3 regions of the Paenibacillus sp. 1A_MP2 genome follow, and region 3 is predicted to be linked to each of the others. Evidence: predicted binding sites of a transcription regulator. Region 3 holds the regulator's gene; each other region holds the start of a gene.
The links. The regulator Rex, encoded in region 3, represses fermentation and respiration genes when NADH is low (regulators of the CRP and FNR family bind a similar motif). The targets are predictions, from matches to a motif close to TTGTGAAATATTTCACAA.
Positions count from the first base shown of each region.

Region 1: the regulator Rex is predicted to act here: its motif matches at 2,308-2,325, upstream of nadA (quinolinate synthase NadA).
Region 2: the regulator Rex is predicted to act here: its motif matches at 4,131-4,148, upstream of ACTWJ7_RS16590 (cytochrome ubiquinol oxidase subunit I).

Region 1 is NZ_JBQQCS010000001.1:318,993-325,070, reverse strand. It holds partial or broken gene ftsH (ATP-dependent zinc metalloprotease FtsH) at 56-2,100, shown strand; gene nadA (quinolinate synthase NadA) at 2,397-3,335, shown strand; gene nadB (L-aspartate oxidase) at 3,372-4,991, shown strand; gene nadC (carboxylating nicotinate-nucleotide diphosphorylase) at 4,988-5,854, shown strand; gene ACTWJ7_RS01805 (type III pantothenate kinase) at 5,861-6,078, shown strand, end outside.
Region 2 is NZ_JBQQCS010000001.1:3,384,725-3,390,802, reverse strand. It holds partial or broken gene cydD (thiol reductant ABC exporter subunit CydD) at 1-1,514, opposite strand, end outside; gene ACTWJ7_RS16595 (cytochrome d ubiquinol oxidase subunit II) at 1,584-2,600, opposite strand; gene ACTWJ7_RS16590 (cytochrome ubiquinol oxidase subunit I) at 2,597-3,967, opposite strand; gene ACTWJ7_RS16585 (TlpA family protein disulfide reductase) at 4,494-5,060, opposite strand; gene ccmA (heme ABC exporter ATP-binding protein CcmA) at 5,072-5,785, opposite strand; gene ACTWJ7_RS16575 (ABC transporter permease) at 5,778-6,078, opposite strand, start outside.
Region 3 is NZ_JBQQCS010000001.1:3,067,854-3,073,931, forward strand. It holds gene ACTWJ7_RS15105 (tetratricopeptide repeat protein) at 1-523, shown strand, start outside; gene dinG (ATP-dependent DNA helicase DinG) at 666-3,527, shown strand; gene ACTWJ7_RS15115 (redox-sensing transcriptional repressor Rex) at 3,771-4,424, shown strand; gene ACTWJ7_RS15120 (amidohydrolase) at 4,411-5,715, shown strand; gene ACTWJ7_RS15125 (cell wall elongation regulator TseB-like domain-containing protein) at 5,675-6,078, shown strand, end outside.

The DNA of each region.
Region 1 (6,078 bases), 2.7 Mb from region 3:
GAAGCCATGTCGGGCTATGTTAAAATAATTAAAGTGTCTCGAGAGGAGGTAGGGGATGAATCGGTTCATCCGGAATTCTGGTTTTTATTTGATTCTTTTTTTAGTTGTGGTGGGGATAGTCCAGTTCGTCAGCAATGGCGGCGAAGCCACCGATAATCCTAGATATGATCAGTTGCGCACGGCGATCAAGGCCAATAACGTCTCTGAATTGACGGTTCAATTCAACGGTCAGACGTACCTCGTGACCGGTCAATACAGGGAGAAGCCTGACGGAGCCAAATCAGAAAATTTCTCAACGTATATTCCTCCTACGGATGAGGCAATTAGTGAGCTTGTAGTTGCAAGCGAAACAAACAAATTCCAATATCATCAGGAACCTATGAAAGGTGACAGCATCTGGTTGACGTTGCTGACCTCCTTTATTCCTTTGATCATTATGTTCCTGCTGTTCTTCTTCCTGTTTAATCAGGCTCAAGGCGGCGGCGGTAAAGTAATGAACTTTGGTAAAAGCCGTGCCCGTCTTTATAACGAAGAGAAGAAACGGGTTACGTTTGAAGATGTTGCGGGTGCTGACGAAGAGAAACAGGAGCTTGTTGAAGTCGTAGACTTCCTCAAGGACCCTCGTAAATTCGCAGCAGTAGGTGCACGGATTCCTAAGGGCGTATTGCTTGTAGGTCCTCCGGGTACAGGTAAAACCTTGCTCGCTCGTGCTGTTGCCGGTGAAGCAGGTGTACCATTCTTCAGTATTTCCGGTTCTGACTTCGTTGAAATGTTTGTCGGTGTCGGTGCATCTCGTGTACGTGACTTGTTTGAAAATGCAAAGAAAAACGCCCCTTGTATCATCTTTATCGATGAGATTGATGCTGTAGGTCGTCAACGTGGTGCTGGTCTTGGTGGTGGTCACGACGAACGTGAACAAACACTCAACCAATTGCTCGTTGAAATGGATGGTTTCGGAGCCAATGAAGGTATTATCATCGTTGCTGCAACGAACCGTGCAGATATTCTGGACCCTGCCTTGCTTCGTCCAGGACGTTTTGACCGTCAAATTACGGTGGATCGCCCTGACGTGAGAGGCCGTGAAGCGGTTCTGAAAGTACACTCACGCAACAAGCCACTCACTAAAGATGTGAAGCTGGACATCATCGCGAAGCGTACTACAGGATTCTCCGGTGCAGATTTGGAAAATCTCTTGAATGAAGCGGCATTGCTTGCGGCACGTCGTAATCGCAGAGATATTTCCATGAAAGAAGTTGACGAGGCGATCGACCGTGTCATCGTTGGTACGGAGAAGAAAAGCCGTGTTATCAGTGACCGTGAGAAACGTATTGTTGCTTATCATGAAGCAGGCCATACCATTGTAGGTTACTTCCTGGAACATGCCGATATGGTACATAAAGTTACCATTATTCCGCGCGGACGTGCGGGTGGATATGTAATCATGTTGCCAAAGAAGATCGTATGCTTGTTACCAAGCAAGAATTGCTGGACAAAATTACTGGACTCCTTGGCGGCCGTGTTTCCGAAGAACTGTTTATCGGTGAAATCGGTACAGGTGCTTACAGTGACTTCCAACAAGCGACGGGTATCGTCCGTAGCATGGTTATGGAGTACGGTATGAGTGAGAAGCTGGGACCTATGCAGTTCGGTAGTTCGCAGGGACAGGTATTCCTGGGTCGTGATATCGGTCACGAACAGAATTACTCAGATTCCATTGCTTACGAGATCGATCAGGAAATGCAACGCTTCATCAACGAATGTTATGAGAAGTGTAAAGACTTGCTCGTTAAACATTCCAAAGAAGTGCATCTGATCGCTCAAACGTTGCTGGAAGTGGAGACATTGGAAATGGATCAGATCAAGCAATTGATCGAGACAGGTGCCCTGACTCCAAAAGATGAGAACAGCAACGATGGAGAAGGTACGCCTAGCGAAGGCGGAGAAGCGATCATCGACAACATCGGTGATGTACGCGTCCGTATCCAAGGCAAAGATGAAACGCCTGAGCCGCCAGCCGGAGATATTCCTAACGAAGCTCCGAATCTGGACAAAGGAAGCAGCAATGACCCGGATGATGGTGGAACGAAGCCAACATCTTAATGTATAACAACCATCTGTCTATAGTGACAGATGACAAAGAGAGCCCGCGGGCTCTCTTTTTTATGGATTAATTCAAATTGTAGAGATAATGATAACCGGGAGCTTTAGGGCGTACTACGTAGGAAATGGGCGGTTATGCCCTTGTTCTAGGTCGTTTTCATTTATTGACAGAGTCGTGAACGTTGTGTACATTAGGTGTTAAACCGCTTGTGATTCGTTTCTCAAGCGAAAATAACGACATGGATTTGCCATATGAAACAGCGTATGAGGCTGTCCCGATAAGGAGAGGATCACAGGTGGAAGCTCTGGCTTTAGAGCGCAAGGCTGAGATGAACCGGGAGCTGCGCGAGCGGCTGATGGAGTTGAAGAAGGAACGGAATGCCATTATTCTAGCCCATTATTATCAACGTGACGAGGTGCAGGAGGTCGCTGACTTCCGAGGGGATTCGTTCCTGTTGGCTCAGAAGGCAGCACAAACCGATGCGGATGTTATCGTTTTCTGTGGAGTTCATTTTATGGGTGAAAGCGCTAAAATTCTTGCTCCTAACAAAACGGTGATTATCCCTGACGAGCGTGCAGGCTGCCCAATGGCAGACATGGTGAACGTTGAAGGCTTACGTAAATTGAAAGCACAGCACCCGAATGCCAAAGTTGTAACGTACATCAATTCATCAGCTGAGATCAAGGCGGAGACCGACATCTGTTGTACATCGGCCAATGCTGTCAGAGTCATTCAATCTGTTGATTCCGATGAAATCATCTGGGTGCCAGATAAAAATCTGGGACATTATGTGCAACAACATACAGACAAGAAAATGATTATCTGGGAAGGTTACTGCAATACCCACGATATGCTGACGGTCAAAGACGTGGTTGAGATGAGAGCGAAGCATCCTAATGCCGAGTTCGTTGTTCACCCGGAATGTCGTCCTGAAGTTGTCGAGATGGGTGATTTCGTAGGAAGCACAACCGCCATTCTGGAATATTGTAAAAATTCGTCCGCTAAGGAATTTATCGTAGGCACCGAGGATGGTACAGGATACCAGCTGCGTCTGGATAGCCCGGATAAACAATTCCACTTTGCTACCAAGTTCCTCGTATGTCCGAACATGAAGGTTAATAACTTGAAAAAGCTGGTTAAATGTCTGGAAACGATGAAGCCGCAAATTTACGTGCCACCAGCCGTTGCAGATAAAGCCAGAGAATCACTAGAGCGCATGTTACTGGTGAAGTAGCATGCGCTACTCTTGCTCCAAGACAGGTGAACTAACATGATACCGCAATATTTAGTGGATTTTGATCTGTCCGCGCTGCCGATGGTGGAGACGGATGTGCTGGTTATTGGTTCAGGCATTGCTGGTTTGTTTACTGCGATCAAGGCGAGCGAACAACGCAGTGTATTGATGATCACGAAGAAGTCGTTACTTGAAAGTAACACCCGGTATGCGCAGGGGGGCATTGCTGCGGTTATTGCTGAGGATGATTCACCTGCCTACCATTTGCAGGATACACTTGTTGCAGGAGCGGGATTATGCCGCTCCGAAGCAGTAGAAGCATTGGTGAACGAGGGCCCGGACGGAGTGAAGGAACTGATTCGTCTGGGTACTTTGTTTGATCTGGAGAACGGCGAGTTGGCGTTGACGCAGGAGGGTGCGCACAGCCACCGCCGTATTTTGCATGCCAATGGGGATGCAACGGGATATGAGATTGTACGTGCGCTGGCTGCACAGGCGAATGAACATCCTGGGGTTGAAGTGTGGGATGAGCATTTTGTCATTGACCTGATTACAGAGCAGGGAGAATGTATAGGTGCGTTGGTTCAGAAGGCTGATGGTTCGCAAGTATTTGTGAAGGCAGAGGCAACCGTACTATGCTCTGGCGGGGCTGGGCAATTGTATCGATACACAACTAATCCGGAAGTGGCCACTGCAGATGGTGTGGCGATGGCCTATCGTGCCGGAGCGGTTGTCCGGGACATGGAGTTTATTCAGTTCCACCCGACCTCCCTTTGTTATCCAGGGGCACCACGCTTCCTGGTGTCCGAGGCTGTACGTGGCGAAGGAGCCTATTTGCGTAATGTGAAAGGCGAGCGCTTCATGGAACGGTATCATGCACAGCTTGAACTGGCACCCCGTGATATCGTAGCCCGGGCTATCGTCAGTGAAATGGAATCGACGAACAGTACATTTGTATATCTGGATATCACTCATGAGCCGGCAGAGATGATTAAACATCGGTTTCCTACCATCTATGAGACTTGCATGCGTTATGGGCTGGATATGACAACAGACTGGATTCCAGTCGCTCCTGCTGCACATTACATGATGGGCGGAGTGAAGACGGATCTTAGCGGAGAGAGCAGTATCGGCAGGTTATTTGCCTGCGGGGAAGTATCTTCTACAGGAGTACATGGAGCTAATCGACTGGCGAGTAACTCTCTGTCCGAAGCGATCGTATTTGGACGGAGAATCGTTGATCGTATTCAATCCTTGCCTCCGCTTGCTCCTATACAGACAACGATTCCCGCATCAACAAGCTTTCGTAGGGGAAGACAGGGAGAGCAGAAACCGGTGTCCGAAAGACGCCTGCGTCTGCAAAAAATGATGGTGCGTCAGGTGGGACTGCGCCGCAATGGCGCAAACCTGCAAGGAGCAATGGAGAAACTGCAACAGGAATTGCAATTTTTTGATCAGAAGTTTACTCACAAAGAAGAGATGGAATATGCCAACCTGTTGACCTGTGCCTGGTTGGTTACCACGGGAGCATTACACCGTGAGGAAAGTCGGGGAGCCCACTACCGTGAGGATTTCCCGCAGCGTGACGATGCCGTATGGCAGAAGCATAGTCTGCAGCAGCGAGAACAAGCGATTGTGGAGGAATTGATGTCATGATACTGAACGGATATAATGAAGGACTCATCGAATCAATCAAAAACTGGCTTCGTGAGGATGTCGGGGCAGGGGATGTTACCACAAGTGTGACGATTCCCGCTGGCAGTCAGTCCAAAGCTGTTATACATGCCAAAGACAATGGGACCATTGCAGGAATTACGGTAGCAGAACTTGTGTTTCAGGTAGTGGATCCCAGCCTTGTGTTCACACCGATGGTAAAAGACGGTGATACAGTTACGCATGGTACGATTTTGGCTGAGGTAGAAGGCAGCACACATAGCTTGCTTACAGGAGAGCGCTTGGCTCTTAACCTGCTGCAGCGCATGTCGGGTGTCGCTACCCGCACACGTACTTATGTGGATGCGTTGGAAGGCCTTTCTACACGACTGGTCGACACTCGTAAAACAACACCGGGACACCGCTTGCTTGAAAAATATGCAGTGCGGGTTGGTGGCGGAGCAAATCATCGATTCGGCCTCTATGATGCGGTCATGATTAAAGATAACCACATTAAGGGTGCAGGCGGGATTACCGAAGCAGTACAGCGTGCGCGAGCCGTCATTCCACATACGATGACCATTGAAGTGGAGACCGAAAACCTGGAACAGGTCAGAGAAGCCTTGCAGGCTGGAGCAGATATCATTATGCTGGATAACATGCACCCGGATCGGATGCGTGAGGCTGTTGCTCTTATTCGTGAGCAGGCTCCGCATGTGAAGGTTGAGGCATCAGGCAACGTCTCGCTAAATACCATTCGTGGTATTGCTGAGAGCGGAGTGGATGTAATTTCAGTTGGCAGGTTAACCTACTCTTTTGAGAGCCTGGATATCAGCCTGGATTTAAACGAAAAGAAAGAGGGGTGAACCTCTTTGATTCTTGTGGTAGACGTGGGCAACAGCAACATCGTACTCGGCGTGTATCAGGGCCGGGAGTTGCTCCACCATTTTCGCCTGAGCACATCCCGTCAGTCGACAGTGGATGAATACGGCGTATTGATTTATAATTTATTTCATATGTCGGGTATTTCAACACGCGACATTGAAGGTGTGATCATCTCATCCGTGGTTCCGCCACTGGTGAATGTGAT
Region 2 (6,078 bases), 320 kb from region 3:
GCCACCTTCACCAACCAAGGTATCAAAGCCCTGCTCCAATTGTGCAGCCACTTCGGCAAGCCCCGCATCTTCTGCCGCCTGCTCAATTTCAGTCCTGGAGACGTTCCGACCCGCACCAATCGCAATGTTCTCCGCAAATGTACCTGCAAAAATATACGGATGCTGTGTAATGTAGCTGACCTGTTCGAACCATGCAGCCTCATCATACTTGGATAGCGGTTGTCCATTGACCAGAACCTCTCCTGATGCTGGTTTCAGCAAACCCACAATGAGATGAAGTAACGTCGTTTTCCCTGAGCCGCTTTTGCCGACAATGGCAATATGTTCTCCCGGATCAAGCTGGACCCGCCCAGTTTCAAGCTCAAATGATTCTAGCGCGTATCGAAATCGGAGATGGTTTAATGTCATGGATGGTGGCATGGAACTGTCATTGAAAATGTCCATTTGCAATGTACCTATCCCGTTCTCCCTTTCCATCCGATTCATGCTGTCGACCTCGTCGATTCCATCGGATGTACCTAATCCTCCTTTTCCATCTACCGACTTGCTCTCTCCAGCCGTTGTCTCGAGCATCTGCTCTACCTTACGAACCGCTCCCATACTTGTTCGCCCGCTATGAAAGGCGGTTCCCGTATTTTTCAACAAACTGTAAAACTCGGGAACGAGCAGCAACACGAGAAACGCGGTGTGGAACGACATCGATTTGAATACAAGCAGCTGGATTGCCAGTTCGAGAGCAACGATACCGATACTTAACATGACGATCGATTCCAGCATAAAGGTATTTGTAAACGCAATCCGCAAAATGCCCATCGTGGCATCACGATAATCCAGACTGCTGCGTTCAATTTTCTTCTGCTGGCGATGTGCCCGTCCGAATATCTTCAACGTAACCAGCCCTTGAAGAGAATCCAGGAATGTACCGGAGAACTCGGCCAGCTGCGCATATTTTTCCTCTGATTTGTTTTTCGTTTTTAGTCCCACCAAAATCATGAACAAGGGAATAAACGGGGCCGTAAACAGCATAATGAAGCCTGAATTGGCATGCTGCATAAACGTTACAATTAAAATCAGAATCGGAATGATGGCAGCCTCCATCATACGCGGCATATACAGACTGAAATAACTGTCAGCCTCATCCACAGCATCTAGAGCAACGCTGACCTTTCCCCTGTTTGCCCACGAAGGGTTGATGGCATCGACGCATGGGTCAAATGTTGCAGCACGGCTGCCCGCATATTCGTCTTGGCACTGGCAGCCATATGCAAACCAACCTTCCCGTTCCCATAAGACAACCCTGTACGTACGACCATGGCAGCTAAAAGTAACCCGAGCAGCATGACGACCGACGAGAGGGAAGCTTTCTCCACGAAAATCCGTTGAACTGCTTCAGCAAGCAGTGCGGCCTGACTCACAATGGCTATACCGAGTGCGAGTGAAATAAGAGCCATGAGCACGAGACGTTTTCGCTGGCCAGACATTTGTTGAGCAAGCAGACTTGTTTTCCTCTTCATGCAAACGCTCCTCCTTTCTATGAACCTATGAGGCAGGCTACTCCCTCACTTTGCATAAATAAATTCACTCTATTTTTTTCCCTTTACATAGTCCGCATCAAACAGAAACAGTCTGAAGACCAGGAGCAGGGAAGGAATCAACATACACATGCCACCGATAAACACAACAACCAGTGCAAAGCCCATCGCTGGTGAGGTGACGCTGTTTTGAATTGTAATGTACGGATCAAGGATATAAGGATATTGACCAATTCCGTAAGCGAAAAAGGCACAGAAAAATTGCAGCATGATACATATAAACGCTAATCCGTAACGGCGTCCGTTGTATAACAGCCACATCGCAATCATGAAAAATGCAACGGAAAGCGCAAGCAGCCACCATAAATCCATCATATTTTGAAAATGTCGCTCATTGTGCTGCCCCAAATATATAAATGCAGTCAGTGCGATAATAATCGTCGGTGTACTCCAGAACAGGGCATAGTTCCGTACCAGCTTCAACGCAGAGTGATCCTCTGCCCGAGATGCATAAAAGGCCAGAAATGAGCTGCTTATGAACAAGACGGACACAATCGCCAGTCCAACGATGCTCCATGATAACGGATTGGTAAACAGCGTCCAGAAATCCAGAGAAACCGTCGAACCCTCCTTCACGATAAAGCCGCCTTCAGACAGTGTTAGCGCTACTGACAACGAAGCAGGAATAAGCAGACCTGACGCCCCGTATAGAAACAGATACACGATATTAGTTTTGGAGCCATAGTTCTCAAAGGCATAAAACGAACCACGAATGGCGAGCAAAATGACCGCAATGCTTCCCGGTACGAGCAGTGCTGATCCGTAATAATATGCCGTGTCCGGAAAGAATCCAACGATGCCAATATAGAAAAAAACAAAAAATACATTCGTAATCTCCCATACCGGGGATAAATAACGGGAGATCAGACGATTAATCAGGTGATCCTGTTTCGTCAAGCGTGCATAAAAGGCAAAGAAGCCCGCCCCGAAATCAATGGAGGCTACAATTAAATAGCCATACAAGAACAGCCAGAGCACCGAGATGCCAATCAGCTCGTAACTCATCATGCATTTTCACCCTTTTCTGTAGTCGGATTGCTCTTCTCCTTTTCCCTCATCCATTTCTCCATCTCGACTTCTGCCGGATTATTGTTGAACAAACGTCTTAGCACGAGAACACACATGACTCCCAGAACGATGTAGAGAAGCAGGAAGAAGAAAAAGATCATTCTTATGTTGGGTGATGAAGTGGCGGCTTCCTCTACACGCATATATCCTCGAATAATCCACGGCTGTCGTCCAAGTTCAGCATAGAACCAGCCCAGCTCAACCCCGAGAAAAGCCATTGGCGCGCCCAGGGCTATGATTCCAAGCAGCCACTTGTTCAGTTCATTGCGCTTTTTCCAGAACACAAACAGGAAATACAGAACCGAGATCGCCAGCAGAGTAAATCCGATTCCAGCCATCAAATCAAACAAGTAGTGAACGAGCAGCGGCGGCCATTCGTCCTTCGGAAACTCCTCCAGTCCGGTTACCTCGGCATTAAAGTCACTAAAGGCCAGGAAGCTGAGCAGTTTCGGCAGGTGAAGAGCTCCTATAATTTCATGCTCTGCATTCAGCCAGCCTAATAAAATCAAATCCGCGCCGCTTTCCGTCTCAAAATGCCACTCTGCCGCTGCTAGCTTCTCCGGCTGATGCTCTGCCAAGAACTTGGCGGACACATCTCCAGCTAACGTGTTCAGCACGCCAAACAGCAGCACCACCGCCATCATGAGGTTCAAGGCTTTTTTGTGGTATGCGGATACCCCTTTTCTCAGCATTGCAAAGGCTGCAATTCCGGCTAACAGGGCAGCTCCTGTCAAATAGGCCGAGCTTAATACATGGAACACCTTGGAAAACGTCGCCGTATTCAGCATCGCCTGTATTGGGTCAACCGCTGTGAATTGGCCTGCCTCCATGACAAAGCCCCCAGGCTGGTTCATGAAGCCGTTCACCGTCGTAATAAAGACGGCAGACATACCTGCCCCGGCAACAATCGGAATCGTCAGCAGCCAGTGAATGTACGGATTTTTGAATCGATCCCACGTATACAAATAAATGCCCAGGAAGATCGCTTCAAAAAAGAACGCGAACACTTCCATAAATAGCGGAAGTGCAATGACGTTCCCCGCCAATTTCATAAAATTCGGCCATACCAGGGCCAGTTGCAGTGATATCGCTGTGCCGGTCACAACACCTACCGCCACAGAAATGACAAACCCTCGTGACCACCTCTTCGCCATTAGTGTGTAGTGAGGATCTTTTTTACGGATCCCCATGAACTCTGCAATAGCGATCATTAGGGGCACACCGACTCCAAGTGTCGCAAAAATAACGTGGAACCCTAGCGTCATGCCTGTCACCAGCTTGCTCCACATCACCGTATCAATTGCCATTCTTTACTGCCTCCTTTCAAACTCTGTTCGATTTTTGCAATGATTTGATGCTTTTAATCATTAGGTCAGTCAGCCCTTGAACTACTTTCAATATCAGGATTGGGCGGCTACGCCATTGGTTCAGAATTGGTTTAAAAAGCGCTCCTCCGATGTTGTATGTATAAAGAGAATTTTTTCACAAAGTTAGTGACGAAGGAGTCTTTGCCCAACCAAGTTCTGAACGAGACCTAATAGTTAAAATTATTATATCTTTGTGAATGAGCAATTCAATCACTGACACGTCTTCGTCCCTAAATGTTCAAGAAAGGATCAACTCTTTCCGACAACTCGGTGAAAAGCGTAAAAAGCACCCAAAGGGGCTATTGATTCATTGGGCAGAACCGTGGTATTGCATTTCATTTCCACTATGGGTGAAAGGTGTTTTCGAAACCCAACCGTTTGCAGTTGTTCTGGCTCTTGTAGCTTACAAAAAACAAAAGAAACCGCTCATATAGCGGCTTCTTTTGTTCTTAAATCTTACAAGGTTTCAATTCTTTTGTTGGACGGTGTCCTCCAGCCATTGCTGCAAGGGAATATCCTTGGTCAACTCACCGAGCAAAATGTGACTGAACATGCCTTCCTGATCTATGATCATGGTCGCTGGCAGACCGGTGATGCGATACAGGCCGGAGACCTTTCCGGTCACATCAATGATTACAGGGAAATCGAATTGCTGTTTATTCATAAATTCACGAATGGTCCCCTTCGCTTCCCCTACGTTGACAAACAGGGTCTGCACGTCTTCTTGATATGTCTGAGCGATCTGATTAATCATCGGCATCTCCCTCACACAAGGGGTACACCAGGAAGCCCAAAAGTTAATCATCACAACTTTGCCCCGATAATCGGAGAGCTTCACCTGTTCTCCGGCTGAATTAACGGCAGTAAATTCAGGAGCAACTGCACCGATTTCAATAGCACCGATTCTTTGGGTATCTGATGATAAATTCCCTTGGTAAATTGCCCACGCAGCGGTCAGCAAAGCAGCGATTCCAATCAGGATTGTGATGAAACGTCTTATTCTCGCGCTTTTTTTTGCACTTTTTTTTCCCAATTGATTCACCTTCATTTCAAGCCGAGACTATGATGAAAAGCGGCATGAAGCGACCCAAACTGTTGACGAAAGTCCTCTGTTGAGCCATCTCCTACATTACGTCCTTTGTTCATAAAAACAATGTGATCGGCAACATCATCTGCAATCTCAAGCTGGTGGGTGGAGAACACGACCATATGTCCCTCCTCCTTGATTTGTTTGATGAGATTTGCAAATTCCTGCATCCAGAAGGGGTCCAGTCCATTCGTCGGCTCATCCATGATCAGCAGCGGAGGCTTGGCCAACAGAGCCTGGGCAAATAACACACGCTGCCGCATTCCCTTGGAAAAGGTCGTGACCCGCTTGTTTTTTTGCTCGGCCAAGCCTACCAGGGTTAGCACTTCCGATACTCGCGCTTTGGGGACCTTTCTTAGCGCCGCCCAGAACTGGAGCACTTCCTCTGCTGTCAGACCCTGATTGAAATGATAATCATCCGGCATATATCCGATCTGTTCCGAATACCGCTTTCGTTCCTTGGACCAGCGCATTTTGTTTACCATGATTTCACCCGAGGTAGGTTGAAGAATACCTGCCATCATACGCAGCACAGTACTCTTTCCGGCCCCATTTCCTCCACATAAGGCAAGCACATGGCCAGAAGAAACGCGAAAGGATATATCTTCAACAATCTGTTGTTTTTTGATGGATTTGCACAGTCCAACAATCTCTGCTTCCACGTTATCCATGAGAACGCCCCCTCTCCCAGATCCCGTAGACTGCCACAATAGAACATGCTATCCACAGCAGGCATATCCCCGTAAAAATCCAGCTTCCGCTGGATGGTTGTACCCAATCAACCCACTGATAATATTCAGGACCCAGTATGGAGCCTCCGCCAAGTTTGATCACAACAAACAATCGTACCAGCTCAGCCGGATTGATAAAGGTTAGAACGGTGAGTAAGGGTTTTACCCACTGATAAGGCATAAGTCCCAGTACGGAGATTAGAAGTGTCGGCCATCCGATCACAGCGAAAAAC
Region 3 (6,078 bases):
GATGATTGATGAGTGGCTGATGTTTGAAGAAAAAATGAGCCAGGTAAGGGAACGGGAATTGGATAAAGATAAGCCCGCCTCCCTTGAGCCTGAACAGGAAGCTGTTACCGCAATGCCAGAACTGCATCTGGAGTGTTTCAGTCGCGGTCAGGGTTATTTCAAACTGCAAATGTACCCGCAGGCTATTATGCAATTTTCCAGGGTTGTGACCGACTATCCGGAAAGTGCATTGACTCGGTTTTACCTGGCTCTTGCTCATCTTAACCTGGAACAAACCGAGGAAGCTGGAATACACTTGCAGCGGATTATGCATCTGAACGGTTCGCCGAGATTGAAGGGACTGGTATGTAACGTCCTGGGCTGTATTGAGGCTAAACTCGCGAATCCTGAAGGTGCATGTTCACTATTTGCGCAGGCGCTTCAGTATGACCCGACGTTGACCGAACCGCTGTATAACATGGAAGCCTGTCGATTAAACAGCGGAAAATTGCAATATGCAAATCAGCTGACAGCCTTAAATTAAGGGCCATTCGGCGGCATAAAGACGGTGTTCCCTCCTCTGGCATAGCGGAGGGGACACCGCCTTTTTTGTCAGTTAATTTTCAAATGCCCTTTTTTTTGCTATGCTGTAACATAGACTGGAATGGAAGGGACCGTACATTGCAATGAAATTTGCCGTATTGGATTTCGAAACAACCGGCACGCAGTCCGACGGTGAGATTATACAAGCCGGACTTGCCATCATAGATCATGACTACAGCATAACTCAAATATATAGTTCTTATGTGAACCCAGGTGTACCGATTCCTCCGTTTATTACGGGGTTAACCGGTATTACTGATGAAGATGTAGCGGATGCTCCCTCATTGGAAGAGATGATGATGGAGATGGTTCCGCTGCTCGACGATGTGGTTCTTGTTGGGCACAACGTTGCTTTTGATTTTCACTTTCTTCAAAATGCACTCGATCGCTGCGGTTACCTGCCGTTCACCGGACGTATTCTGGATACGATTGATTTCCTGAAGATCACGTTCCCGTCACTGGGCTCTTATCAACTCGGATATGTGTCTTCAGAATTCGGATTTCAGCATGACCGCCCTCATCAGGCAGATAGTGATGCTCTTGCGACAGCTTTTGTATTACTGAAGTGTCTCGATGAGCTGCGTGCATTGCCTCTGATCACGATTCAGCGCCTCAGTGATCTGTTTGCGCCAGAAGATAGTGACTTGGGTTGGTTCTTCGACGGAATGCGTACTGAGAAGGAATCAGAGCCGATTCAGGACCTGGATGGTCATACGTATTATCGCCAGCTCGCCCTGAACGTGAGTGACTGGACTGATATAGGTTCACCACGTGATGAGCGGGAGGGTAACCCGCTGGAAAACGTAAGTTTCGAGCAGTTTATGGATCAGGTTAGAGATAACCTGAAGGAGACGCTGGACCATTATGAGGAGCGTGAGGCACAAACTCAGATGTTCAGCAGTGTACGACAAGCGTTGGATGAAGAGAAGCATCTATTGATTGAAGCTGGAACGGGTACAGGCAAATCGCTTGGTTATTTGTTGCCTGCCATCTATGAAAGTGTGAAACAGGAACAGAAAGTAATGGTCAGTACACATACCATCAACCTGCAGGAGCAATTGAGAGAGCGGGATATTCCTATGCTGACCCAAGTGGTTCCGTTCCCGTTCAAGGCAGCGGTGTTCAAAGGACGTGGGCACTATCTGTGTCTGCGTAAGTTTGAGCATAAAATCAATAAACGTGAATTCGCTACACCGAAAGAGGATTATTTTACAGCAGCTCAGATGATTGTCTGGCTTACCCAGACGGAGACTGGAGACGACGAGGAGCTTAATCTAAGCGGGCGCGGTGGAGACTTCTGGGAGACGGTACAGAGTGAGTCTGAATCCTGTCTTGGACGCTCCTGTCCTTGGTTCCGCAAATGTTTCTATCATCGGGCCAAACATGAAGCCGGGCTGTCCGATATCGTCATTACGAATCATTCGAAATTGTTTACGGATGTCAAAGCAGCACATCAGCTGCTGCCAGCCTACGAAAGTCTTGTCATTGATGAAGCACATCATCTGGAGGATGTAGCAGGTAAGCATCTTGGTCTTCACATGAAGTATTTTACGTTGGTTCATACATTGACCCGACTGTTTAAAGATAGCCGTAATGGCCAACTGCCGATGCTTCGTTCTCAACTGTCGGGTCATGAAAAATCGGTACAGTGGAGCTCCATGATCGATCAGATGTTCCCGCTTGCCGTTGAAGTTAAGGAGATATGGGATCGACTAAGCGATACACTGTTCGGCCTGCTGCCTGAACGTAGCGATGCTTCTCCAGGCGAGACTGGACAATTTTCACTTAGACTGAAGCCTTCGCAAAAACCGGCTAAATGGCAGGAGTTGCAGGATGTAGAAAACCAAATCTATGTAACCCTAGGCGATTTGATTCGTAAAGGCGACAAGCTGCTGCTTGAAGTGAAAGAAGATCAGGATGATTATCAGTCCGATAGTCTGATTACGGATATCTCAGGACTGCTCAAGGACTTGGCAACGATCAAGGATAATCTGCGTTTCTTCATGCGCATGGATGATGCCAATACCGTGTACTGGATGGAGGCTAGCGGCCAATTCCGCAGTAAATCACTGCAGCTCTATGCCGTTCCTGTCGATGTCAGTGCGCAATTGAAGGATATGTTCTTTGATAAAAAGAAAAGCGTTGTGCTTACATCGGCTACGCTCTCCGTTGACAAGTCATTTCAATTCATGATCGAACAGCTGGGCTTGCAGGAAGCTGCCGAGAATAACCGCTTGTTGACATCCATGCTGCCGTCACCATTCAACTATCGCGAACAGGCCCTGCTCGTCATTCCGCGTGATTTCCCAAGTGTGAAGGGCAGTGTAGGTGATGCCCACTTTGTGGATATGCTCGTGCATTCGCTCGCGGAAACGGCTATCGCCACTCGTGGACGCATGATGGTGCTGTTCACCTCCTACCGCATGCTGCGCCAGGTCTATGACCCGCTTAAGGAGGCCTTGTCAGGTAATGATATCTCTTTGCTCGGGCAAGGGGTGGACAGCGGCAGCCGTTCCAAGCTTACACGTCGCTTCCAAGATGCGAAAGCGACTGTACTTCTTGGCACAAGCAGCTTCTGGGAAGGAGTGGACATTCCCGGAGAGGCTCTGACCTGTCTTGCAATTGTCAGACTGCCGTTCCAGCCACCCAATCATCCATTAGTTGAAGCAAAGAGTGAGCTTTTGCAACAACAGAAGAAAAATCCGTTTATGAAGCTGTCCGTGCCGCAAGCCGTTATCCGCTTCAAACAGGGATTCGGCAGACTGGTTCGTACGGGTAAGGACAGAGGTATTGTGATTGTATACGATACACGTGTCATTGAAGCATATTATGGCAAGTACTTTTTATATTCATTACCAGGTCCCAAAATGGAACACATGCTCACAGAGCAGATGGTTCCTCGCATTTCGGAATGGCTTGAGAGACCAACCGATGAACAGCAATAACAGCTATGCTCTGTAGCTTATATGATTGCATGAAGCCACTATTTGGCGGTAAAATTGAGCAATATCATTCATTCGTTTCATGAATAGTGAGTAAAGCGATTAAAGAAGTAATTTAAGCAATTATCCATTATATAACAAAGAGCATCCTGTTTAATTCAGTCATCTTTTTGCATCGTTTTAGACAGGGTGCTCATTCTTTTCATCTATCTATCTATCGTGGCCTTGGTAAGGGGGAGCAATTGAATGAAATCAGATAAAATTTCGGAAGCCGTGGTGCGAAGATTGCCTGTTTACTTGCGTTATTTGAATGAACTGCATCAGCGCGAAGTCAATACGGTTTCTTCACAAGAACTTGGATTGAGACTGGATTTGAATCCGGCTCAGATTCGTAAAGACCTGGCTTACTTCGGTGACTTTGGTCGTAAAGGGATCGGATATGACGTTTCATATCTCATCGAGAAGATCCGCCATATTCTGAAAATAGACCAGCAGATCAATGTAGCTCTTGTCGGAGCAGGTAATTTGGGACACGCTTTGTCCAATTACAATGCCTACCTCAAAGACAACATGAAGATTGTCGCTGTATTTGATGCCTACGGTCCGAAGATTGGAAGTCAAATTAACAGTCTGACGGTGCAACCGATGAATGAATTAACGGATTCGGTCAAAAAAGATAACATTCGTATAGGGATTATCACGGTTCCGGATACGGAAGCCCAAAATGTTGCCGATCAGTTGATTGAGTCAGGAATTGAAGCGATTCTGAATTTTGCGCCAACGATCCTGAAGACCCCGCCGCATATTCGTATTCATCATGCCGATTTTACGACGGATCTGCTTAGCCTTGCTTATTATTTGGAGAATGGAAAGGACGACGAGGAAGATGACGACAAATAGATGGGTAATTCACAACGGCAAATTTGCCGTCAGTGAGGGCACGAATTGGAAAGTGGTTCAAGGTTATATGGTTGTCGAGAATGACAAGATTGTGCATATTGGTGAGACTTTGCCGGAAGGAGACGAAAGTCTGACAAAGGTGGACGGAAAAGGACTGCTCTTCTTGCCGGGTCTGATCAATACGCATGGTCACGCGGCCATGTCGCTTCTGAGAGGTCATGGAGATGATTTGGCATTACAAGTATGGTTGCAGGAGAAAATGTGGCCAATGGAAGCCAAAATGACGTCTGAAGACGTATATTGGGGCACATCACTTTCCGTACTTGAAATGTTGAAAGGTGGAACAACAGCATTCCTGGATATGTATGATCATATGGATCAGGTTGCAAAAGTGGTGGAACAATCCGGCGTTCGGGCTGCTCTGGCACGTGGGGTAATCGGACTTTGCTCAGCGGAAGAACAACAGCGCAAGCTGGAAGAATCCGCAGCATTTGCCCGTCAATGGAATGGACAAGCAGACGGAAGAATTACAACCGTAATTTCTCCACACGCACCTTACACTTGTCCTCCAGATTACATAGAGAAGCTGGTACAGGTTGCTCATGACCTGAATCTGCCTTTGCATACGCATATGTCTGAAACGCTTCGTGAAGTGGAACAGAACGTGGCTGATTACGGTCAACGTCCGGTTGCACATCTGGAGAAGCTAGGATTTTTCTCCCGTCCATCTCTGGTTGCACATGCGGTACATCTGAATGATGAAGAGATCGAAATTCTTGCATCACATGATGTAGCAGTTTCCCACAATCCAGGCAGTAACCTGAAATTGGCTTCGGGTGTTGCACGAGTACCTGATCTGCTGAAAGCAGGGGTGACCGTGTCCCTCGGAACAGATGGACCAGCAAGTAACAATAACCTCGATATGTTTGAAGAGATGAGACTTGCTGCTTTGATTCACAAAGGTGTGTCCGGTGACCCTACCGCAGTGCCAGCAGGGGAAGCACTTCTGCTTGGAACTTCGTATGGTGCCAAATCCATATTCCTGAACAATACAGGAGCACTGCAAACAGGCATGAAGGCTGACTTCATCGCCTTGAATATTGAACAGGCCCATTTCTATCCGCATACGGATCTGATTTCCCATACCATATACTCCGCATCAGCCAAAGATGTAGAGCATGTGTGGGTGGATGGTAAACAAGTGGTTAAACATGGCGAATGTCTTACGATGGATGAAGAGCGTATTTTGCGTGAGTCTCAACTGGCATTTGACGGTCTGCTTGCCCGTTAATTCCAAGGACAGCATCGTCATAGGGAAAGGAAGTTCGGCTTTTGAAGAAAAAAAGAAGTGGATATGGATTTCGCTGCTGCTCCTGGTTCTGATTCTGTTTGGACTTCAGCGTTATTATGTCTATGTTACTCAGGATCAGCGCAAGGAAGAGGCGTTGGCCATACAGGCGGCCCAGGAACAGGTCGGTATTACGTCACACGAAGACCTGCGTAAGTATGTCTGGGGGCAAAAAGACGGCGGAGACAACATATACTGGACCCTGATCGGTAAAAATAAGGATAACCAGGATGTATTGGTGTGGATCAAGTTTGATGAAAATAACAAGCCTGTGACAGGGACCAATGCGGTGCACAGTGAACTGCT